DNA from 3 places in the Streptomyces sp. NPDC058664 genome. Region 1 is predicted to be linked to each of the others. Evidence: riboswitches for the same ligand, from Rfam matches in the RefSeq annotation. Region 1 holds a riboswitch; each other region holds the start of a gene.
The links. Region 1 has a riboswitch for thiamine pyrophosphate ahead of ACFWUY_RS20170 (thiamine ABC transporter substrate binding subunit). Riboswitches for the same ligand answer to the same signal wherever they lie in the genome.
Positions count from the first base shown of each region.

Region 2: another riboswitch for thiamine pyrophosphate. It lies ahead of thiO (glycine oxidase ThiO); the one in region 1 lies ahead of ACFWUY_RS20170 (thiamine ABC transporter substrate binding subunit).
Region 3: another riboswitch for thiamine pyrophosphate. It lies ahead of thiC (phosphomethylpyrimidine synthase ThiC); the one in region 1 lies ahead of ACFWUY_RS20170 (thiamine ABC transporter substrate binding subunit).

Region 1 covers NZ_JBHXRW010000023.1:62,023-69,902, forward strand. The annotation lists gene tsf (translation elongation factor Ts) at 1-464, shown strand, start outside; gene pyrH (UMP kinase) at 627-1,391, shown strand; gene frr (ribosome recycling factor) at 1,486-2,043, shown strand; gene ACFWUY_RS20160 (phosphatidate cytidylyltransferase) at 2,043-3,149, shown strand; gene rlmN (23S rRNA (adenine(2503)-C(2))-methyltransferase RlmN) at 3,323-4,435, shown strand; TPP riboswitch at 4,465-4,575, shown strand; gene ACFWUY_RS20170 (thiamine ABC transporter substrate binding subunit) at 4,707-5,753, shown strand; gene ACFWUY_RS20175 (ABC transporter permease) at 5,792-7,405, shown strand; gene ACFWUY_RS20180 (ABC transporter ATP-binding protein) at 7,405-7,880, shown strand, end outside.
Region 2 covers NZ_JBHXRW010000002.1:184,395-192,274, reverse strand. The annotation lists gene pknB (Stk1 family PASTA domain-containing Ser/Thr kinase) at 1-1,193, opposite strand, end outside; gene ACFWUY_RS02565 (thiazole synthase) at 1,375-2,169, opposite strand; gene thiS (sulfur carrier protein ThiS) at 2,175-2,375, opposite strand; gene thiO (glycine oxidase ThiO) at 2,372-3,538, opposite strand; TPP riboswitch at 3,623-3,736, opposite strand; gene ACFWUY_RS02550 (NAD(P)/FAD-dependent oxidoreductase) at 3,819-5,033, shown strand; gene ACFWUY_RS02545 (Rv2175c family DNA-binding protein) at 5,077-5,442, shown strand; gene thiE (thiamine phosphate synthase) at 5,604-6,263, shown strand; gene metF (methylenetetrahydrofolate reductase [NAD(P)H]) at 6,391-7,308, shown strand; gene ACFWUY_RS02530 (hypothetical protein) at 7,363-7,880, shown strand, end outside.
Region 3 covers NZ_JBHXRW010000003.1:239,293-247,172, forward strand. The annotation lists gene ACFWUY_RS04225 (LacI family DNA-binding transcriptional regulator) at 1-1,021, shown strand, start outside; gene ACFWUY_RS04230 (metallophosphoesterase) at 1,286-2,617, shown strand; gene ACFWUY_RS04235 (hypothetical protein) at 2,777-3,433, shown strand; gene thiC (phosphomethylpyrimidine synthase ThiC) at 3,493-5,280, opposite strand; TPP riboswitch at 5,274-5,408, opposite strand; gene ACFWUY_RS04245 (YibE/F family protein) at 5,480-6,856, shown strand; gene ACFWUY_RS04250 (SsgA family sporulation/cell division regulator) at 6,885-7,328, opposite strand; gene ACFWUY_RS04255 (IclR family transcriptional regulator) at 7,468-7,880, opposite strand, start outside.

The DNA.
Region 1 (7,880 bases):
AGGCGTTCGTCGACGAGGCCAACGCCAACCTCGGCGAGAAGATCGTCCTGGACCGCTTCGCGCAGTACTCGGACGGCTTCGTCTACTCGTACATGCACCGCACGATGCCGGACCTCCCGCCGCAGATCGGTGTCCTCGTCGAGTTCGACAAGGCCGACGCCGCCGTCGCCAAGGGTGTCGCCCAGCACATCGCCGCCTTCGCGCCGAAGTACCTCACCCGTGAGGACGTCCCGGCCGAGGTCGTCGAGACCGAGCGTCGCGTCGCCGAGGAGACCACCCGCGCCGAGGGCAAGCCCGAGGCCGCGCTCCCGAAGATCGTCGAGGGTCGCGTGAACGGCTTCTTCAAGGACGCGACGCTGCTCGGTCAGCCGTACGCCCTTGACAACAAGAAGTCCGTCCAGCAGATCCTGGACGAGGCCGGTGTCACCCTGAAGCGCTTCACCCGCATCAAGGTCGGCATCTGAGTCCGTCCGCGAACGCGACGGACACCGGACCCCGGTAGGGTCTGAAGCAGTCGTCCAGGCCCGCGCAGGACGACCGCAGATCTGACAGGAGGCCATTGCCACACGGGATACCGCGAGGACCCAAGGCAATGGCCTCCTTCGTATGTGCACGAGGAGATCTCCATGAACCAGGGCGCCGTACAGGGCGACGACAACAACGGCAGGACGGCCGGCCGCTACATGCTGAAGCTGTCCGGAGAGGCCTTCTCCGGCGGTACCGGCCTGGGTGTCGACCCGAACGTCGTGCACGCCATCGCGCGTGAGATCGCGGCGGTCGTCCGCGACGGCGCGGAGATCGCGGTGGTGATCGGCGGCGGCAACTTCTTCCGTGGCGCCGAGCTCCAGCAGCGCGGCATGGACCGGGCCCGCTCCGACTACATGGGCATGCTCGGCACGGTGATGAACTGCCTCGCCCTCCAGGACTTCCTGGAGAAGGAGGGCATCGACTCGCGCGTCCAGACCGCCATCACCATGGGCCAGGTCGCCGAGCCGTACATCCCGCTGCGCGCCGTGCGCCACCTGGAGAAGGGCCGTGTGGTCATCTTCGGCGCGGGCATGGGCATGCCGTACTTCTCCACGGACACCACGGCCGCCCAGCGTGCGCTGGAGATCGACGCCGAGGCCCTGCTCATGGGCAAGAACGGCGTGGACGGCGTCTACGACTCCGACCCCAAGAGCAACCCCGACGCGGTCAAGTTCGACGCGCTGGAGTACGGCGAGGTGCTCTCCCGCGACCTCAAGGTCGCCGACGCCACCGCCATCACCCTGTGCCGGGACAACAACCTCCCGATCCTCGTCTTCGAACTGCTCACCGAGGGCAATATCGCTCGCGCGGTGAAGGGTGAGAAGATCGGCACGCTCGTGAGCGACCAGGGCACCCGGGCCTGACCCGAACCGGGGAACCGCCCCGCAAGGGGATGGACAGAGCCCTGCCGGTCGTACACCGTGCAGGACACAACGCGACGACACGCAGGAGCATGTGGTGATCGAAGAGACCCTCCTCGAGGCCGAGGAGAAGATGGAGAAGGCCGTCGTGGTCGCCAAGGAGGACTTCGCCGCGATCCGCACCGGCCGTGCGCACCCGGCGATGTTCAACAAGATCGTGGCGGACTACTACGGTGCCATCACCCCCATCAACCAGCTCGCGTCGTTCTCCGTTCCGGAGCCGCGGATGGCAGTGGTGACCCCGTTCGACAAGAGCGCGCTGCGCAACATCGAGCAGGCGATCCGGGACTCGGACCTCGGCGTCAACCCGAGCAACGACGGCAACATCATCCGGGTGGTGTTCCCCGAGCTGACCGAGGAGCGCCGTCGGGAGTACATCAAGGTCGCCAAGAGCAAGGCCGAGGACTCGAAGATCTCGATCCGCGCGGTCCGCCGCAAGGCCAAGGAGACCATCGACAAGTTCGTCAAGGACGGCGAGGTCGGCGAGGACGAGGGCCGCCGCGCCGAGAAGGAGCTCGACGACACCACCGCGAAGTACGTCGCGCAGGTGGACGAGCTGCTCAAGCACAAGGAAGCCGAGCTGCTCGAGGTCTGATGAACGACTCTTCCTGGGGTGCCCCGGCCGGTTCCGGCCGCGGGGGACCCGACCAGGGGCCCGCCCCGGCGGGTCCCGCCTACGATCGGCACCGGGCGGCGCAGACTCGGCCCATGCCCATCGTGCCCGACGTTCCCGCCGGCGGATTCCAGGACGGTCACGGCCGGGGGGCCGCTCATCCGAGCGGTCCCCTGTTCCGTGATGAGACGCCGCACGAGCACCCGCAGGAGCCCATGCACAGCCCCGCCACGCCTCCGCCGCCCGCGCCGCCGACGGCGCCACGGCAGAAGAAGAGCGCGGGGCGCGATCTGGGGGCGGCCATAGGGGTCGGGGTCGGTCTCGGCGCCGTCATCTTCGCCTCGCTGTTCATCTGGAAGCCGGCGTTCATCGGGGTGATAGCGGTCGCCGTGGTGGTCGGGCTCTGGGAGCTCACCTCCCGCCTCCAGGAGCGCAAGGCGATCAAGGCTCCGCTGGTCCCGCTCGCGGTCGGCGGTGCGGCGATGGTCGTCGCCGGTTACGTGCGGGGCGCCGAGGGCGCCTGGGTGGCGATGGCACTGACGGCGCTCGCGGTACTCGTGTGGCGGATGACGGAGCCGCCCGAGGGCTATCTGAAGGACGTCACGGCGGGCGTGTTCGCCGCGTTCTACGTGCCGTTCCTCGCGACCTTCGTGGCGCTGCTCCTGACCGCCGACGACGGCGCGCAGCGGGTGCTGACCTTCCTGATCCTGACCGTGGTCAGCGACACCGGGGCGTACGCGGTCGGCTGGCGCTTCGGCAAGCACAAGCTGGCCCCGCGGATCAGTCCCGGCAAGACCCGCGAGGGCCTGGTCGGCGCGGTGACGTTCGCGATGGCGGCGGGCGCGCTGTGCATGGAGTTCCTGATCGACGACGGTGCCTGGTGGCAGGGCCTGGTCCTCGGTGTCGCGGTGGCGGCGAGCGCGACGCTCGGCGACCTCGGCGAGTCGATGATCAAGCGCGACCTGGGCATCAAGGACATGGGCACGCTGCTGCCGGGACACGGCGGCATCATGGACCGTCTCGACTCGCTGCTGCCGACGGCGCCGGTGGTCTGGCTGCTGCTGGCTTTGTTCGTCGGAACCGCTTGACGGACACCGGGTACTCTGGAAGGGCTCGTGGCACGTGCGCCGCGGGCCCTTCCGTCGTCCTCGCCACTGCGGGGATGTTCCAGTGAGGTCTCCTGGCTCCGGCATCGCGATGCCGCGGTCCCCGCCTTCGCGGGGATGGCCAGACCTCGTGCCGTCTGAGGAGACACCCGATCGTGGCCCGTCCAGTGCCCGGAGAACTCACTTTCGTCGCCCCCCGCGGAGCCAAGAAGCCGCCGCGGCACCTGGCCGACCTCACGCCCGCCGAGCGGAAGGAGGCCGTCGCCGCGATCGGCGAGAAGCCCTTCCGCGCCAAGCAGCTGTCGCAGCACTACTTCGCGCGGTACGCGCACGACCCCGCCCAGTGGACGGACATCCCGGCCGCCTCGCGGGAGAAGCTGGCCGGGGAGCTGCTGCCCGACCTGATGTCCGTGGTGCGGCACATCTCGTGCGACGACGACACCACCCGTAAGACCCTGTGGCGGCTGCACGACGGCACGCTCGTCGAGTCGGTGCTCATGCGCTACCCGGACCGGGTGACCATGTGCATCTCCTCCCAGGCCGGCTGCGGGATGAACTGCCCGTTCTGCGCGACCGGGCAGGCGGGGCTCGACCGGAACCTGTCGACCGCCGAGATCGTGCACCAGATCGTCGACGGCATGCGGTCCCTGCGCGACGGCGAGGTCCCCGGCGGGCCGGCGCGGCTGTCCAACATCGTCTTCATGGGCATGGGCGAGCCGCTCGCCAACTACAAGCGGGTCGTCGGCGCGATCCGGCGGCTCACCGACCCCGAGCCGGACGGGCTCGGGCTCTCGCAGCGCGGGATCACCGTCTCCACGGTCGGTCTCGTGCCCGCGATGCTGCGGTTCGCCGACGAGGGCTTCAAGTGCCGCCTCGCGGTCTCGCTGCACGCCCCGGACGACGAGCTGCGCGACACCCTCGTACCGGTGAACACCAAGTGGAAGGTGCGCGAGGTCCTCGACGCCGCCTGGGAGTACGCGGAGAAGTCCGGCCGCCGGATCTCCATCGAGTACGCGCTCATTCGGGACATCAACGACCAGGCCTGGCGCGGTGACCTCCTCGGCCGGCTGCTCAAGGGCAAGCGGGTACACGTCAACCTGATCCCGCTGAACCCGACGCCCGGCTCGAAGTGGACGGCGTCCCGTCCCGAGGACGAGAAGGCCTTCGTCGAGGCCATCGCGCGCCACGGCGTTCCGGTGACCGTCCGGGACACCCGGGGCCAGGAGATCGACGGCGCCTGTGGACAGCTGGCCGCCGCCGAACGCTGACCTTGTACTCTGAGCTCGAACACATCTCCATATTCCGACAGGGGAGCGCCACAGCGCTGAGAGTGCGGTCACCGTAGGACCGCAGACCCTCTGAACCTTGCCCAGGTCATTCTGGGTAGGAAGTTCGGTTGTTGACTCAAGCTGTTGCGCCCTGCTCGCGACCGGTTCCGCCGGTCGCGGGCAGGGCCGCGTCTCTTCCTGGTCAACCCCAGGAGGAATCTCAGTGACCACCAAGAAGGCCGCCGCCGCCACGCTCGTCGCGGCGCTCGGCATGACCACCCTCGCCGCCTGTGGCACGGACGACGTCCGTGACGCCGCGGGCAAGTCCGGCGCGCCCGTGCCGAAGACCGTCACCCTCGTCAGCCACGACTCCTTCAACGCCTCCAAGGAGGTGCTCGCGGAGTTCACGAAGCAGACCGGCTTCACCGTCAAGGTCCTGAAGAGCGGCGACGCCGGCGAGGCCGTCAACAAGGAGATCCTGACCAAGGGCTCCCCTCAGGGTGACGTCTTCTTCGGCGTCGACAACACCCTGCTCTCCCGCGCCCTCGACAACGGGATCTTCGTCCCGTACGAGGCGAAGGGCGTCGACCGCGTCCCGGCGGAGTACCGCCTCGACAAGGAGAACCGGGTCACGCCGGTCGACTCCGGTGACATCTGCGTCAACTACGACAAGAAGTACTTCGCCGACAAGAAGCTGGCTCCGCCGCGGACCTTCGACGACCTGGCGGAGCCCGCGTACAAGAACCTGCTCGTCGTCGAGAACCCGGAGCGGTCCTCCCCGGGCCTCGGCTTCCTCCTCGGTACGGCCGCGAAGTACGGCGACGACGGCTGGCAGGACTACTGGACGAAGCTCAAGGCCAACGGCGTGAAGACCGTCGACAGCTGGGAGCTCGCCTACAACCAGGAGTTCTCCGGCTCGGCCGGCGGCAAGCAGGCCAAGGGCGACCGGCCGCTCGTCGTGTCGTACGCCTCCAGCCCGCCGGTCGAGGTCCTGTACGGCGAGCCGCAGCCGAAGGTGGCGCCCACCGGCGTCGCCACCGGCACCTGCTTCCGGCAGACCGAGTTCGCGGGCCTGCTGAACGGCGCGAAGAACCCCGAGGGCGGCAAGGCGCTGATCGACTTCCTGATCTCGAAGAAGTTCCAGGAGGACATGCCGCTCCAGATGTTCGTCAACCCGGTCGCGAAGGACGCCGTCCTGCCGGAGCTGTTCACGAAGCACGGTGTGGTCGTCGACAAGCCGGAGACCATGGCGCCCGAGAAGATCGCCGAGAAGCGTGACGCGTGGATCCAGCAGTGGTCGTCGCTCGTCCTGAAGTAATCCCCGACCGCGGGGGAAGCGCGGCGCGGCTCGGCCTGATGGTCGTGCCCGTCGCCTTCTTCGCGCTCTTCTTCGCCTGGCCCGTCCTCTCGATCGTCGAGCGCGGGCTGCGGGTCGAGGGGGCGTGGCAGTTCGGCCGGTTCGGCGAGACGCTGAGCCGGCCGGAGATTCTCGACGTCCTGTGGTTCACGCTCTGGCAGGCACTCGCCTCCACCGGTCTCACCCTGCTGATCGCGCTGCCCGGCGCGTACGTCTTCGCGCGCTTCGACTTTCCCGGCAAGGGGCTGCTGCGCGCCGTCGTCACCGTGCCCTTCGTGATGCCGACCGTCATGGTCGGCACGGCCTTCCTGGCGCTCGTCGGGCGCGGCGGGCTCCTCGACGAGCTGTGGGGCGTCCGGCTCGACACCACCGTCTGGGCGATCCTGATCGCCCATGTGTTCTTCAACTACGCCGTCGTCGTACGGACCGTCGGCGGCCTGTGGGCGCAGCTCGACCCGCGCCAGGAGGAGGCCGCCCGGGTCCTCGGCGCGTCCCGCTGGACCGCGTGGCGGACCGTGACCCTGCCGGCGCTCGCCCCGTCCGTCGCCGCGGCCGCGCTGATGGTGTTCCTCTTCACCGCGAGCTCCTTCGCCGTCGTCCAGATCCTCGGCGGATCCACGTACTCCACCCTGGAGACGGAGATCTACCGGCAGACCGTCATCCGCTTCGATCTGACGACGGCCGCCGTCCTCACGATGGTGCAGTTCGTCGCCGTCGGCGTCGTCCTCGCCGTGCACGCCCGGACGGTCCGCCGGCGTGAGACCGCGCTGAAGCTGGTCGCGCCCGAGCAGAACGCGCGCCCGCCTCGGGGCGCCGGCCAGTGGGCGCTGTTCGCGGCCGTCCTGCTGTCCGTCGCGCTGCTGATCGTGCTGCCCCTCGGCGTGCTCGTCGAGCGGTCCTTCGCGACCTCCGGCGGATACGGGCTCGACTACTACCGGGCCCTGCAGACCCCGGACCCCTCCGGCACCTTCCTCGTACCCCTCCTTGACACGATCGGGAACTCGCTCCGGTACGCCGTCGTCGCCACCCTGATCGCCCTCGTCATCGGCGGACTCGCGGCGGCCGCTCTGACCCGGCGGGCCGGGCGGCTCGTGCGGGGCTTCGACGCGCTCCTCATGCTGCCGCTCGGGGTGTCCGCCGTGACCGTCGGCTTCGGCTTCCTCATCACCCTCGACGAGCCGCCGTTCGACCTGCGGGCCGACTGGATCCTCGTGCCCCTCGCGCAGGCCCTGGTCGGCGTCCCCTTCGTCGTACGGACGATGCTGCCGGTCCTTCGCGCGGTCGACGAGCGGCTGCGGGAGGCGGCGGCCGTGCTCGGCGCGTCCCCGTGGCGGGCCTGGCGGGAGGTGGACCTGCCGCTGGTGCGGCGGGCGCTGCTCATCGCCGCCGGGTTCGCCTTCGCCGTCTCGATCGGCGAGTTCGGTGCGACGGTCTTCATCGCCCGGCCCGACAGCCCGACGCTGCCGGTGGCGGTGGCCCGGCTCCTCGGGCGGCCCGGCGAACTCAACTACGGCCAGGCGATGGCCCTCTCGACGATCCTCATGGTGGTGTGCGCGGTGTCCCTGCTGCTGCTCGAACGGCTCCGGACCGATCGCACCTCAGGGGAGTTCTGATGCTGAGACTCGACGGGGCGACCGTACGGTTCGGGGAACGGGCCGCGCTCGACGCCGTGGACCTGGAGGTCGCCGACCACGAGATCGTGTGCGTGCTCGGTCCGAGCGGCAGCGGCAAGTCCACGCTGCTGCGGGTGGTCGCCGGGCTCCAGAGGCTCGACGGCGGCCGGGTGCTGCTCGGCGGCACCGACCAGAGCGGGGTGCCGACGCACCGGCGCGGTGTCGGCCTGATGTTCCAGGACCACCAGCTGTTCCCGCAGCGGGACGTCGCAGGCAACGTCGCCTTCGGGCTCCGGATGCGGGGGGTGGGCCGCGCCGAACAGACCGGACGGGTCACGGAGCTGCTCGACCTCGTCGGTCTGCCGGGGGCCGGGCGGCGGTCCGTCGCCGCGCTCTCCGGCGGCGAGCAGCAGCGGGTGGCGCTGGCCCGCGCCCTCGCGCCCCGGCCCAGGCTCCTCATGCTGGACGAACCGCT
Region 2 (7,880 bases), on a different contig from region 1:
GTCGTACCGACCTCGAGACCGGCGTCGGCGATCCGCTTCGTCGCGACCGCCTCGGTCTGGCCGAGCACGGCGGGGACCCGGGTGAACTGGCCGGAATTGATGTACCAGACGCCGCCGCCGAGGCCGAGCGCGAGCAGGACGCCGAGGACGATCAGGAGGGGCCCGCGCGGGGGCCTCCGGCGGGCCGCGGGCCCGGGAGCCTCCGGCGCGGGCAGCCGGTTGGTGTGCAGGACCGGCTGGGGGTCCGCGCCGGCCACCGGCACGGGCCGGGCGATCACGCTGGTCCGGTCCTCGGCGGTGTTCCGGACCCCGGACCGCGCCAGCGGCGGTACGGCGTCCAGCTGCTCCTCGCCGAGCCCGGCGCGGGCGTCCCGGAGGAGCGCGAGCAGGGCGACGGCGTCGTCCGGGCGTACCTCCGGGTCACGGGCCGTGGCCACCGCGACCAGCCCGTCCAGCTCAGGGGCGAGGCCCGGAACGGCGGCCGAGGGGGCGGGCACGTCCGTGTGCAGGTGCTGGTAGAGCACCTGGGCGGGGGTGTCACCGGCATGGGGCTTGCCGCCGGTCAGCATCTCGTACAGGACGACACCGCAGGCGTACACGTCGGCGCGGGTGTCGGCCGTGCCGTGCTCGATCTGCTCCGGCGCGAGGTACGAGACCGTGCCGAGGACCGAGCCGGTGGTGGCCGTCGCCGAGCCCACGGCCCGCACGAGACCGAAGTCGGCGACCTTGACCCGGCCGTCGTCCCCTATCAGGACGTTCTCCGGCTTCATGTCCCTGTGCACGAACCCGGCCCGGTGCGCGGCGCCGAGCGCGGCGAGCACCGGCTCCAGGATGTCGAGCGCGGCCCGGGGCGCGAGGGCGCCGCGCTCGCGCAGGACGTCACGGAGGGTGCAGCCGGCGACGTACTCCATCGCCAGGTAGACGTACGCGCCCTCGGCGCCCTGGTCGAAGACGCCGACGACGTTGGGGTGCGCGAGCCGGGCGACGGACTTCGCCTCGCGGATGAAACGCTCCACGAAGGCGGCGTCGGTCGCGAGGGCGGGGTGCATCACCTTGAGCGCGAGGACGCGGTCGAGGCGGGTGTCGACGGCCCGGTAGACCGTGGCCATCCCGCCGACGGCGATGCGCGCGTCGACGCGGTAGCGGCCGTCGAGCAGCCGCCCGACGAGGGGGTCCTGAAGGGTCGTGTCCACGGCGTCGAGTCTACGAGCCGTGGACGGGGCCCCCGCGCGGTCGCCCCGCTGTTGCAGCGCACCTGTGACGAGCACCGCACGGACCCCGGCCCCGGCCCCGGCCGCGCGCCGTCGCCCGCCGGCCGGGCGTCCGTTCTGGGCCGGGCGCCCGGCCGGGCAGGCGCCCGCTCCGGGCCGGGCGTCAGAAGGCCGGGCGTTCCGGGTCCAGGTGGGGGCGGCCTTCCCGCGGGGACGACGCCTCCGCGAAGTGGCGGCGGGGAATGCGTCCCGCCCGGTGCGCGAGCCGCCCCGCCTCGACCGCGTGCCGCATCGCCGCCGCCATCAGCACCGGCTCCTGCGCCCGCGTCACCGCCGACGCCAGCATCACCGCCGCGCACCCCAGCTCCATCGCGAGCGCCGCGTCGGACGCCGTGCCCGCGCCCGCGTCGAGGATCACCGGCACCCCGGCCCGTTCCGTGATCAGCTGGAAGTTGTGCGGGTTGCGGATGCCGAGGCCCGAGCCGATCGGTGAGCCGAGCGGCATGATCGCCGCGCATCCCACGTCCTCCAGCTTCCGCGCGAGGACCGGGTCGTCGTTGGTGTAGGGGAGGACGGTGAACCCGTCGTCCACCAGGGTCTCGGCCGCGGCGAGGAGCTCCTCCCCGTCCGGCAGCAGGGTCCGCTCGTCGGCGACGACCTCCAGCTTGATCCAGTCGGTGCCGAGCGCCTCCCGTGCGAGCCGGGCGGTCAGCACCGCCTCGCCGGCGGTGAAGCAGCCCGCGGTGTTGGGCAGGACCCGGATGCCGAGCCGTTCGAGGACGGAGAGGACCGAGCCCTGGACGGTCGGGTCCAGGCGCCGCATGGCGACCGTCGTCAGTTCCGTACCGCCGGCGATCAGCGAGCGCTCCAGGACGTCGAGGCTGGGCGCCCCGCCGGTTCCCATGATCAGGCGCGAGGAGAACTCCGCACCGCCGAGGGTGAACACGTCGTCGGACATCGCGCTCAGCCTCCCTGCACCGCGGTGAGGACCTCGACCCGGTCGCCCTCGGCGAGCGGCGTCGCCGCCCACTCGCCGCGCGGCACGACCGTCTCGTTGAGGGCGGCGGCCACCCCGGAGCGGGCCGTGGTCAGGGTGGCGACGAGGGAGTCGAGGGTGAGGGGGCCGGAGAGCTCGCGCGGCTCTCCGTTCACGGACACGTTCATGCGGGCTGCTCCTGACGTACGGGAGGGGCGGGGGAGAAACGGCGGGGGGTGAAGGGGCGCGCCTCGTCGGGGAGGACGCCCGTGGTGAGCACCTCGGCCATGACGTCGCCGGTGACGGGGGTGAGCAGGACCCCGTTGCGGTAGTGGCCGGTGGCCAGGTGGAGGCCGGGGAGGGCGGTGGGGCCGAGCAGCGGCGCGTTGTCGGGGGACGCGGGGCGGAGCCCCGCCAGGGTCTCGGTGAGCGGCAGCTCGGTGAGGCCGGGGACGAGTTCGTGGGCGTCGCGCAGCAGCTCGTACACCCCGCCCGCCGTCACCGTGGTGTCCCAGCCCAGCTCCTCGCTGGTGGCGCCGACGACGAGCTCGCCGTTCTCGCGGGGCACCAGGTAGACGTGGCTGCCCCGGACGACGGCCCGGACGGTCCGGGAGAGGAAGGGGGCGTACGCGGCCGGCACCCGCAGCCGCAGCACCTGGCCCTTCACGGGGCGGACGGGCGGCAGCACCTCGTCCGGCACGCCCGCGAGCCGCCCGCTCAGGCTTCCGGCGGCGAGGACGACCTGGTCGGCCGTCAGTTCCCCGCCGTCGGCGAGCACGGCACCGCGCGCCCGGTCCCGTACCACCGTCAGGCTCCGCGCGAGGGCGTGGTGGAAGACCACCCCGGCCCGTTCGCAGGCGACGAGGAGCGCGGCGGCCAGCCGGCGCGGGTCGACCTGGTGGTCGCCGTCCACCCGCAGCCCGCCGCGCACCCCCGGGGCCAGCATGGGTTCGAGGCGGCGGCACTCGCGGCCGCTGAGCCACTCCGACGTGAGCCCGCAGCGGGTCTGGAGGGCGTGGAGTTCGCGCAGGTGGGCCCGGTCGTCGGCGTCGAGGGCGACGGCGAGGGTGCCGCAGGCGCGGTAGCCGACGTCGTGACCGGTGGCTTCCTCGAGTTCGGCGACGAACGCGGGATAGCGCGCGGCGGAGGCGAGGTTGAGCCCGAGCAGGGTCTCCTCGCCGTAGTGGAGTTCGGTGACGGCGGCGAGCATCCCGGCCGCGACCCGCGCGGCACCGCCGCCGGGATCCGGGTCGACGACGGCGGTGCGCAGTCCGCGCCGCGCGGCCCGCCAGGCCGTCACCAGGCCGATGATGCCGCCTCCGACGACGAGGACGTCGGACACGCCGGACATTCCGGAGACGTCGTCGGCGCCGGAGATGCCGGGGACGTCCACGGCATCGGAGACTTCTGGGACATCGGAGACTTCGGAAGAACGCATGGGCGTCCAGCCCCTCCCTTCGCCGGCATGACCCGGATCAGGTTCGTACGGTCGGAGGCCGTCCCAGCCTCCCTCTCAGCCCGGTGCGTCCGGGCTCCCGCGAGTGCTTTACGTCCGCCAGACTAACCGCAGGCCTTTCCGGGGCCCAGGCCCCTCCCTTCCTGACGGTTCGTCAGATGCGTAAGGTGGTCGGGTGAGCGAGCAGAAGCAGGCCCAGCAGCATGTCGTGATCGTCGGCGCCGGGATGGCGGGTGTGCAGACCGCCGTGGCCCTGCGCGAACAGGGCTTCACCGGCCCCGTGACCCTCATCGGGGCCGAGCCCCACCAGCCCTACGACCGGCCCCCGCTCTCCAAGGCCGTCCTCCTCGGCAAGGCCGAGGACTCCGCCTTCGACGTCGACTTCGAGGAGCTGGACGTCGAACTCCGTCTCGGCCTCGACGTCACCGGACTCCGCGCCGCCGACCACGAGATCGACACCGAGGCGGGACCCGTCGGCTACGACACCCTGGTCGTCGCCACCGGCGCCCAGCCGGTCACCCTGCCCGGCGCCGAGGGCGTCCCCGGCGTCCACCTGCTGCGGACCCTCGACGACGCCGTACGCCTCGGGCCCGTCCTGGAGCGCCGTCACACCGTCGTGGTCGTCGGAGCCGGATGGATCGGCGCCGAGTTCGCCACCGCCGCACGCGAGGCGGGCTGCGCCGTCACCGTCGTCGAGGCCGCCGACCGCCCCCTCGCCGGCGCCCTGCCCGCCGAGGTCACCACCCCCATGGCCGAGTGGTACGGGGCCAACGGCGCCGAACTCCTCACCCACGCGCGCGTGGCCACCGTCGAACCCGGCCGGGTCCTCCTCGCCGACGGCCGTGAACTCCCCGCCGAGGCCGTCGTCGTCGGCATCGGCGCCCGGCCGGCCACCGGCTGGCTCGCCGGCTCCGGCATCGCCCTCGACCCGAGCGGCGCCGTCACCGCCGACGAGCGGCTGCGCACCTCCCTGCCCGACGTGTACGCCGTCGGCGACTGCGCCTCCTTCCCCTCCGCCCGCTACGGCGAACGCCTCCTCGTCCACCACTGGGACAACGCGCTCCAGGGCCCCCGCACGGTCGCCGCGACGATCACCGGGGCCGCCGACGCGCCGTACGACCCCGTCCCGTACTTCTGGTCCGAGCAGTTCGGCCGCTTCGTCCAGTACGCCGGGCACCACGCGGACGCCGACGAACTGCTGTGGCGCGGCGACCCGGCGGAGGAGGCCTGGTCCGTGCTCTGGCTGCGCGCCGGGGTGCCGGTCGCCCTCCTCGCCGTCGGGCGCCCCCGCGACCTCGCCCAGGGCCGCAAGCTCATCGAGACGGCCACCCCCGTCGACCCCGCGCGCGCGTCCGACCCGTCCGTACCCCTGAAGGCGGCGGTCCGGTAGGGCCCGAGTACCGGCTGTCGGTCCGGGATGGCAGGCTTGTCCTGTGACCGAGATTGACGTAAAGATCGATGCGCTCGTCCCCGCCTGGCTCTACGTGCCCGACATCGCGGAGATGCTCGATGTCGAGGTGACGCGCGTGCGGCAGCTGATCAAGGAAGGTCAGCTCATCGCCGTGCGCCGTGGAGAGAACAACGCCCTGCAGATTCCCGCCGCCTTCATCCAGGGCGACAAGATCGTCAAGGGCCTCGTCGGGCTCCTGACCGTGCTGCGGGACGACGGCTTCACCGACGAGGAGATGCTGGAGTGGCTCTTCACTCCGGACGAGAGCCTGCCGGGCACGCCCGCGCAGGCGCTCAACGAGAACCGCGGCACGGAGGTGAAGCGCCGCGCCCAGGCGCTCGCCCTCTGAGGCGCGTACGCACGAAGACACCACCAAGCGGGTGTCGCGGCGACCGGCCCCTCGCGGGGGCGGCCGCCGCGGCGCCGGCGACACCGACGGGGAAATCCGCCCCGTCGGCGACACCGACGGGGGAGTCACCCCGCCGGCGACACCTACGGGGGGACCCACCCATGCCCACGCCTCGTGAGCGGCTCGCCGACGCCCGCCTCTACCTGTGCACCGACGCCCGGAAGCGCCAGGGCGACCTGCCCGCCTTCCTCGACGCCGTGCTCTCCTCCGGCGTGGACATCGTGCAGCTCCGAGACAAGGGCATGGAGGCCGGTGAGGAGCTGGAGCACCTCGCCGTCCTCGCCGACGCCGCCCGCCGGCACGGCAAGCTCCTCGCGGTGAACGACCGGGCCGACGTCGCCCACGCCATCGGCTCCGACGTCCTCCACCTGGGCCAGGGCGACCTGCCCGTGCCCGCCGCCCGCGCGATCCTCGGCGGCGGTGACGACGTGCTGATCGGCCGTTCCTGCCACGCCGAGAGCGAGGTGGCCGCGGCCGCCGTCGAGCCGGGTGTGGACTACTTCTGCACCGGGCCCTGCTGGCCCACCCCCACCAAGCCCGGACGGTACGCGCCGGGTCTCGGACTCGTGCGGTACGCGGCCGGCCTGGCCCAGGACCGCCCCTGGTTCGCCATCGGCGGCATCGACGAGACCAACCTCGACGAGGTCCTGGACGCGGGCGCGCGCCGGATCGTCGTCGTCCGGGCGATCACCGAGGCCGACGACCCGGCCGCCGCGACCGCCGCCCTCGCCAAGCGGGTCAGGGAGCGCGCGGGGGTCTGAGGGCATCCCCGAGGCGTCTTCACGGCGACGCGGGCCCCCGAAGCGCCTTCCGCGGCGGTGTCCGAAAAGGTGTCCAGCACTCGGACGCGGTGTACACGGCGCCGCGCACCGCGTCTAACCTGCCGGTATGGCCCTTGGTACCGCTTCCGTCCGCTCGGACCGCGCCCGCACGGTCCGCGAGATCCTCGCTTCCGGCGGCACGTCGTACTCCTTCGAGTTCTACGCGCCCCGGACCGAGAAGGGCGAACAGGGCCTCTGGAACGCGATGCGACGGGTCGAGGCCGTCGGCCCCAGCTTCGTCTCCGTGACCTACGGCGCCGGCGGCTCCACCCGCGGCGGCACCGTGAAGGCCACCCAGAAGATCGCCTCCGACACCACCCTCACCCCGGTCGCCCACCTCACGGCCGTCGACCACTCGGTCGCCGAGCTGCGCAACGTCCTCGGCCAGTACGCCGACGCCGGCATCCGCAACATGCTGGCGCTGCGCGGCGACCCGGCCGGCGACCCCCTGGGCGAGTGGGTCGAGCACCCCGAGGGCGTCCGGTACGCCGCCGACCTCGTCCGGCTGATCAAGGAGTCGGGCGACTTCTGCGTGGGCGTCGCCGCCTTCCCGGAGATGCACCCCCGCTCCACCGACTGGGACACGGACATCCGGCACTTCGTGGACAAGTGCCGCGCGGGCGCCGACTACGCGATCACCCAGATGTTCTTCGACCCGGAGAACTACCTGCGGCTCCGCGACAGCGTCGCGAAGGCGGGCTGCGAGACCCCGATCATCCCCGAGGTCATGCCCGTCGTGAACGTGAAGACCCTCGGCCGACTGCCCCAGCTGAGCAACGCGGCCTTCCCCGACGACGTGAAAGAGCGCATCCTCGCCGTCAAGGACGATCCCGCCGCTGTACGCTCCATCGGTATCGAGTTCGCGACGGAGTTCTGCGCGCGGTTGCTCTCCGAGGGCGTCCCCGGACTGCACTTCATCACGCTGAACAGCTCCACCGCGACGCTCGAGATCTACGAGAATCTCGGACTGCACCAGCAGTCGTGACCGGTCGTACCCGCCCCGACCCGCGGCGGTGACCGTGGAGAGGGGCGGCGGGGCATGGGGTGGACGGTCCTCTACATCGCGTTCGGAGTGGTCGCACTGTGGCTGCTGGGGGAGGTGCTCCTCCAGTACAAGGCGCGGCTGCGCTGGCGGGTGCTCGCCTTCTGCGGCTTCCTCGGTGTGGTCGCGGGCGTACTGCTGTCCCTGGTGGCGGTGATCATCGCCGGGGCGGTCGCCTTCGCCGTCGGCCAGACCTATGTGACGCTCTCCTTCCGCCGGGGCTTCTCCACCGGCTGGGCGATCGGCGGCAATCCCGGCGCGAGCCGTCGTCGCAGGGCCGGCGCTCCTGAGCAGGCCGGGCCCACCCTCGAGGTCACCGAGCTCTCCTACGAGGGCCAGGACGCCTACGCCGGGCAGGGCACCGCCTACGCGGACCAGGACGCCGCGTACGCCGGGCGGGGCGACGCCGGTGAGCAGCACGCGGCGGAGACCACCGCGGTCTACGAGCCCCTGCCGATGCCCGACGACACCGGCCAGTACGGGGTCTACGACACGGGCCGGGACCAGGGCCACGG
Region 3 (7,880 bases), on a different contig from region 1:
CGCCGCCGGGGTCTCCATCACGACTGTCTCCGACGCGCTCAACGGCAAGGGCCGACTCCCCGACGCCACCCGCCGGCACGTGCGCGAGGTCGCCGACCGGCTGGGCTACCGCCCGTCCGCGGCGGCCCGCACGCTCCGCACCGGGAAGTCGGGACTCATCGGCCTGACCGTGACCACGTACGGGGATGAACCTTTCACCTTCACCGAATTCGCCTACTTCGCGGAGATGGCCAGAGCAGCCACATCGGCAGCGCTCGCCCGGGGCTACGCCCTGGTCATCCTCCCCGCCACCTCCCGCCATGACGTCTGGTCGAACGTCGCCCTCGACGGCACCGTCGTCATCGACCCCTCCGACCACGACCCGGTCGTCACCGAACTGGTCCGCCAGGGCCTGCCCGTCGTCTCCGACGGACGCCCCGCCGGCACCCTTCCGGTCACCGCCTGGGTCGACAACGACCACGAAGCCGCCGTCCTCGACCTGCTCGACCACCTCGCCGCCGCCGGCGCCCGCCGGATCGGTCTCCTCACCGGAACCACCACCGACACCTACACCCGCCTGTCCACCACCGCGTACCTCAACTGGTGCGAGCGGGTGGGCCAGGACCCCGTCTACGAGGCCTATCCGGCGCACGATCCGTGCGCGGGCGCCGTCGCGGCCGACCGGCTGCTCGCCCGCCCCGACCGGCCCGACGCCGTCTACGGCCTCTTCGACCCCAACGGAACCGACCTCCTCGCGGCCGCCCGCCGCTACGGACTGCGTGTCCCCGACGACCTGCTGCTCGTCTGTTGCAGCGAGTCGACCGTCTACGCCACCACCGAACCGCCCATCACGACGCTCTCGCTCAAACCACGCCGGATCGGCACGGCCGTCGTCCAGCTCCTCATCGACGCCATCGAGGGGAACGACACCGACGGCCCGGTCGAGCAGGTGATACCGACCGAACTCATCGTCCGCACCTCCTCGCAGCGCCGTTCGCCCCGTACGACGGTCAGCCCGCCGCGCTCACCCGCGAAGGACTGATCCCCGCCCCGCCGGTTTCGCCGTTCCCGCCCCTGCCCGTGGGCGGGGACGGCGAAACCGGCCACCGAACCGGCCACAACCCTGGACTGGACCTTCTCAATTCGGGCGAAACAACCGGTGAACCCGGAGTGGACCCGGATTCACCACCCCTGGTGCGTCACACAGGAGGACGCTCATTCCTATGATGGGCGCACGACACCGCGGACCTCCCCGACCAGGCCGGTCCGCGATGTGCAGGGCATCGCGACGGTGGTGGAGGGGTCCATGACTCAGGGGGCCGGGCAGGAGCCCGTGGTGCGCACGGCGACATTGCGTGACTTCCGCGTACCGCCGTACGCCCGGGTGCCCGTACAGGGCCATGCCACCGAACCGACGACCGCGGAGCCTCTGCCCGTGCCCCCGCCGGCCGAGCAACCTCCCGCGCCCGCGCCACCGCAGGCCGCGCCGACACCGCCGCCCGCGCCACCGCAGGACGCGCCGGCACCGCCGCCCGCACCGCGGCAGACCGCGCCCGCGCCCACCGCGCCCATGCCCGCCGAGCCGACCCTCCACCTGGGGCACCGTCCCGCGCCCGCGTACCCCGCCGCGGCCGGTTCCTCCATCGTCTCCGTCGCCACCGGCCACCCCGGCAACGCCTTCCCCGAGGACGCGATGCCCGACGGGTACACCCCGACCGAGCGCGACCTCCCGGTCATCAACCGCGGCGACACCGTCCAGGTCCCGGTCGCCTCCGAGCCCGCCACCGCCGCCGAACCCGCCCCGGCGAGCGGCGAGGGCCCCGGCCCGCTCTACGTCGTCGGCGACGTCCACGGCTACCTCGACGAGCTCGTCGCCGCCCTGCGCGCCCAGGGCCTCATCGACGAGAACGGCGGCTGGGCCGCGGGCAACGCCCGCCTCTGGTTCCTCGGCGACTTCACCGACCGCGGCCCCGACGGCATCGGCGTCATCGACCTCGTCATGCGTCTCTCCGCCGAGGCCGCCGCCGCCGGCGGCTACTGCAAGGCGCTGATGGGCAACCACGAGCTGCTGCTCATCGGCGCCAAGCGCTTCGGCGACACGCCGGTGAACTCCGGCGCGGGCACCGCCACCTTCCAGGCCGCCTGGCTGCTCAACGGCGGCCAGAAGCACGACATGGACCGGCTCCAGGACGTCCACCTCCAGTGGATGTCCCGGCTCGACGCCGTGGTGCGCGAGGACGACCACCTCCTGCTGCACTCCGACACCACCGCGTACCTCGAATACGGCGAGACCATCGAGGACGTCAACGACACGGTCCACGAGATCCTCAACCGGAACGACGCGGACGAGGTCTGGGACGTCTTCCGCAAGTTCACCAAGCGCTTCGCCTTCCGCGACGAAGGCGGCCCGCAGGCCGTCCAGGAGCTGCTCTCCGCCTACGGCGGCCACCGGATCGTGCACGGCCACAGCCCGATCCCGTACCTCCTCGGGCAGGTCGGCGGGGAGGACGGCGAGGACGGCGCGGGCCCGGTCGTCGACGGACCCCACGTGTACGCGGACGGTCTGGCGATCGCCATGGACGGCGGAGTGACCATGGCCGGAAAGCTACTGGTCGTCCAACTCCCGCTGGACCGCTGAGGCGTCACCCTGCGCATCCGGAGAAGGCGAATTCGGGAAACACCCTGTCAGCGCGTGGCACCGCCGCAATACCATCGGTCCATCCGTAGCAGGCTCTCCTCCGTTTCTGCCCGACCCACCGTTCCCCACGGCTGACCCGGGCCCACGGAGCATCGGGGGATGCACATGAACGTGGCTCCGCACCTGCTGACCGAGGACCGCGCCGAGTACGAGCGGGTCCTCGACGACGCACTGAGCTCCGCCCACGCACGTCCGGACCTCGCCGGAGCCGGGACCCGGCTCACGCTCGCGCAGCTGCGCGCCCTGACGCTGAACGCGACGGCACTGGTGACCAGCGCGGCGGCGAGCGAGTACGAGCACTTCGTGAAGGTCCGTGAGGAGACCCGCGCTGCCCTCGGGGCCCGGACACCGGTCCCCTCCGACCGTCCCGGCCCCGGCCCCGGCGTCGTCGCGATCTTCACCGTCATGGTGCCCGTCCTCGCGGGGGCGGCCGCCTTCATCTTCCTGCTGGTCGGCGCCGTGCTCCGGACCCTCGCCCCCACCGTGGCGTTCGGTGCGACGCTCCTCACGGCCGGTCTGGTGTTCGGCGCCCTGGCCGCGGCCGGGCTGCTCTGCGCGGCCGTCGGGCTCCTCCTGACCGCCCTGCGCAACCGCCCGGTCGAGGTGAGCACGGAAGCCGCACCGGACGACGAACTGTCCCGCGCCCGGGAGGCCTGGCGCCGCGCCCTCCTCGAACGGGGCATCCTCCCCTTCCTCCGCGACGTCCTCGCCGCCACCGCCCCACCGGCCGCCCCGCCGTCACCGCCCCACCCCTGACACGCCACCGGCCCGCGACTCCCCCCGGGGCCGCGGGCCGGCGCACGCGCCGGGGCGGGTCAGTCCGCCAGCGGCAGGTAGACGCGGTTGCCGCTCGCGGCGAACTCCTTGGACTTCTCCGCCATGCCGGCCTCGATCTCCTGCTGCGTACCGCCGTGCTCACGACGGATGTCCTGCGAGATCTTCATCGAGCAGAACTTCGGACCGCACATCGAGCAGAAGTGCGCGGTCTTCGCGGGCTCCGCCGGCAGCGTCTCGTCGTGGAACTCGCGCGCGGTGTCCGGGTCGAGCGCCAGGTTGAACTGGTCCTCCCAGCGGAACTCGAACCGCGCGTCCGACAGCGCGTCGTCCCACTCCTGCGCGCCCGGGTGGCCCTTGGCGAGGTCCGCCGCGTGGGCCGCGATCTTGTACGTGATGACGCCCGTCTTCACGTCGTCCCGGTTCGGCAGGCCCAGGTGCTCCTTGGGCGTGACGTAGCAGAGCATCGCCGTGCCCCACCAGGCGATCATCGCCGCGCCGATGCCGGAGGTGATGTGGTCGTACGCGGGCGCCACGTCCGTGGTCAGCGGGCCGAGGGTGTAGAACGGCGCCTCCTCGCAGATCTCCTGCTGGAGGTCGATGTTCTCCTTGATCTTGTGCATCGGGACGTGCCCGGGGCCCTCGATCATCGTCTGGACGTTGTGCCGCTTGGCGATCGTGTTGAGCTCGCCGAGCGTGCGCAGCTCCGCGAACTGCGCCTCGTCGTTGGCGTCCGCGATCGAGCCGGGGCGCAGACCGTCGCCGAGCGAGTACGTGACGTCGTACGCCGCCAGGATCTCGCAGAGCTCCTCGAAGTTCGTGTAGAGGAAGTTCTCCTTGTGGTGCGCGAGACACCAGGCGGCCATGATCGAGCCGCCGCGCGAGACGATGCCGGTCTTGCGGCGCGCGGTGAGCGGGACGTACGGCAGGAGCACGCCGGCGTGCACCGTCATGTAGTCCACGCCCTGCTCGGCCTGTTCGATGACCGTGTCCTTGTAGATCTCCCAGGTCAGGTCCTCGGCCCTGCCGTCGACCTTCTCCAGGGCCTGGTAGAGCGGCACGGTGCCGATGGGCACGGGGGAGTTGCGCAGCACCCATTCGCGGGTGGTGTGGATGTTGCGGCCGGTGGACAGGTCCATGACCGTGTCGGCGCCCCACTTGGTCGCCCAGGTCATCTTCTCCACCTCCTCCTCGATGGAGGAGGTGACCGCGGAGTTGCCGATGTTGGCGTTGACCTTCACCAGGAACCGCTTGCCGATGATCATCGGCTCGATCTCCGGGTGGTTGACGTTCGCCGGGAGCACCGCGCGGCCCGCGGCGATCTCCTCCCGTACGACCTCGGGGGAGACGTTCTCGCGGATCGCGACGTACTCCATCTCCGGGGTGATCTCGCCCCGGCGGGCGTACGCGAGCTGGGTCACCGCCTGCCCGTCGCGGCCCTTGCGCGGCAGGCGCGGGCGGCCGGGGAAGACGGCGTCGAGGTTCTTGAGCCCGCCACCGCGCGGCGAGGTGTGCTTGATGCCGTCGTCCTCGGGGCGGGCCGGGCGGCCCGCGTACTCCTCGGTGTCGCCGCGCGTGATGATCCAGTTCTCGCGCAGCGGCGGAAGCCCGCGTCGCACGTCGGTGTCGACGGTGGGGTCGGTGTACGGGCCGGACGTGTCGTACAGCGTGACGTCCCTGCCGTTGGTGAGGTGTACCTGACGGACAGGCACCTTGAGGTCGGGGCGCGAGCCCTGGACGTACCCCTTGTGCCAGCCCGGCGTGCGCTCGCCGTCGACGGAGGTGCCGTCCTGGTCGGAGGCAGGCGTGCGTGCGTCCTGAATGGTCATGAGACCGATCTCCCTACGCCGGCATTACCCGGTAACAGGTTCGGCGGTCGGCGCAGCCTCCTCCCGTACGTGCGTACGGTGATCAGCGCCCTCTCAGCCCGGTGCTCCGAGCTCCCGCGTGTGCAAAGGTGCCACCACGCTAGCGTCATCCCTGGCGTGCTGAACAGTGGGCCCCCGCCGTTCTTGCGATGATCGGTCGGTGACTTCCCCCCAGCAGACCCCCGAGCCGCACGGCCACGACCACGGTCCCGGCCCCTCCCACGGGCCGGGCCAGGGGCACGGCCACAGCCACAGCCACGGCCCCGCCGCCCCGGTGTCCCGGCATCTGCGCAAGGTCATCGCCGCGGTCCTGATCCCCTTCGCCACGGCCGTCCTGGTCGGACTCGCGGTGCTGTGGCCCGGCGGTGCCCCGGCCCACGAGCGCACCGGCGTCGGCTTCGACCGGCAGACCGAGCAGGGCAAGGTGGTGGCCGTCGAGCAGATCGACTGCAAGGACGTGAACGCCGCGCAGGTCCCGCCGACCGGGGACACCTCCACCCCGGAGGGGCGCGAGGCGGTCGAGGCCCAGCAGGGACAGTGCGAGAAGGCGACCATCGAGGTGACCAGCGGCCCGGAGAAGGGCCGTACGTTCACCGAGATCGTGCAGCCGGACGCGCCGCGCCAACTCGACCAGGGACAGGGCGTGGTGGTGGCGTACGCCCCCGACGCCCCGCGTGACCTCCAGTATTCGGTGACCGACGTGAACCGCAAGGTCCCGCTGGCGGTCCTCGCCGGGATCTTCGCCCTCGTCGTCGTGCTCGTCGGCAGGATGCGGGGCGTGATGGCGCTCATCGCCCTCGCCGCGAGCTTCCTGGTGCTCACGTTCTTCATCCTGCCGGCGATCCTGGAGGGGTCGAATCCGCTGGTGGTGGCGGTGGTCGGATCGAGCGCGATCATGCTGATCGCGCTCTACATGTGCCACGGCCTCTCGGCCCGCACCTCGGTCGCGGTGCTCGGCACGCTGATCTCGCTGCTGCTGATCGGTCTGCTCGGTTCCGTCTTCATCGACTGGGCATCACTCAGCGGCAATACCGACGACAACACCGGTCTGATCCACGGCCTGTATCCGAGCATCGACATGTCCGGCCTGCTCCTGGCCGGGATCATCATCGGTTCGCTCGGCGTGCTCGACGACGTGACGGTCACCCAGACCTCGGCGGTCTGGGAGCTGCACCAGGCCGATCCGGGCATGGGTCCGCGCGCGCTGTACCGGGCCGCCATCCGCATCGGGCGCGACCACATCGCCTCGGTCGTGAACACCCTGGTGCTCGCCTACGCGGGTGCCGCCCTGCCGCTGCTGCTGCTCTTCTCGATCGCGCAGAGCAGCATGGGGACGGTGGCCAACAGCGAGCTGGTCGCCGAGGAGATCGTGCGGACCCTGGTGGGGTCGATCGGACTTGTCGCCTCCGTGCCGGTGACCACGGCGCTCGCGGCGCTGGTGGTCTCCGCCGACCGGACGGAGGGCGACGGGCGGCCGGGCACGGGCAGCCGGAAGCCCACGGCGGCACGGGGCGGGCGACGCCGTCGCGCGAAGTAGTGCGGCGTACGAGGGGGCGGGCGTCGGCTCAGGCGGCCGGCCCCGCGCTCTCCTCCGCCAGGATTCGGCCGAGAGCGGCTTCCAGGTTGTCCTCGAAGTCGCCGAGTGTCCGTTCCTGACCGAGCGGGACCAGTTTGTCCGTACGGTCGAGGAAGGCGACCAGCGGTGGCGCGCTCGCCCGGAACAGGGCGCGATCGCCGCCGACCTGGAGCCGGATCGAGACGTCGGAGAGGCCCTCGGGTTCCGTCGGGGCGATGTGCACGTCGCCGTCCCCGCTCGGCCGGTTGATCCCGTCGAGCAGCAGCTCCCTGCCGAAGGCCCAGGTCACCGGAGCGTCCCCGGGAAGGTGGAAGGTCATCCGCACCGCGTAGGGATCCCGGGTCTCATACCGCAGTTCGACCGGGATCCTGAAGGAGAGCTCCTCGGAGACGAGGAAGCTCATCAGGACTTCGGCCTGAACGGACTCTCGCATCGTGTACCCCGCAGTAGATGAAGCAGTTGTGTAAAAAACGGCTGCTGAAAGCTGTGACCGAAACGGCCAGGAATGATCCCCCGTGGCCCTCTTGACGCAATCGTGCTGTACGCGCTAGCAGATCACAAGGAGTGATTTTTCAGATACTGATAGAGAAAGCGAGCGAACTGAAGAGCCTTCCGATCTCCGTACGTAGCCGCTCGACTGCTGGGAGCAACCGTTCTTCCTGGTGAAGGGGGAGGGAAATGGCCATGGCGGCCGCCGCGGAGCCCGCGGTGATGGGGATCGCGGCACAGATCGTGCCGAGCGCATATTCCTGACGCTCCACCAGGGGCTCCATTCGCCCCAAACCGCCCAAACGCTCCAAAAGCACGTGGCGATTACGCACCGTGTACGGAGTGATGGTTTCCACCGGATGGCGGTCAAGGTGGTCTTGACGAGATCTCAGATCGAGTTGACTCAGCAGACACTGCCCGATCGCATGGGCGTGCGCGGTCTCGCGGAAGTCGGCCCATTCCTCCACCGCGGGCGCGGAAGGGGTGTCGGCGACGG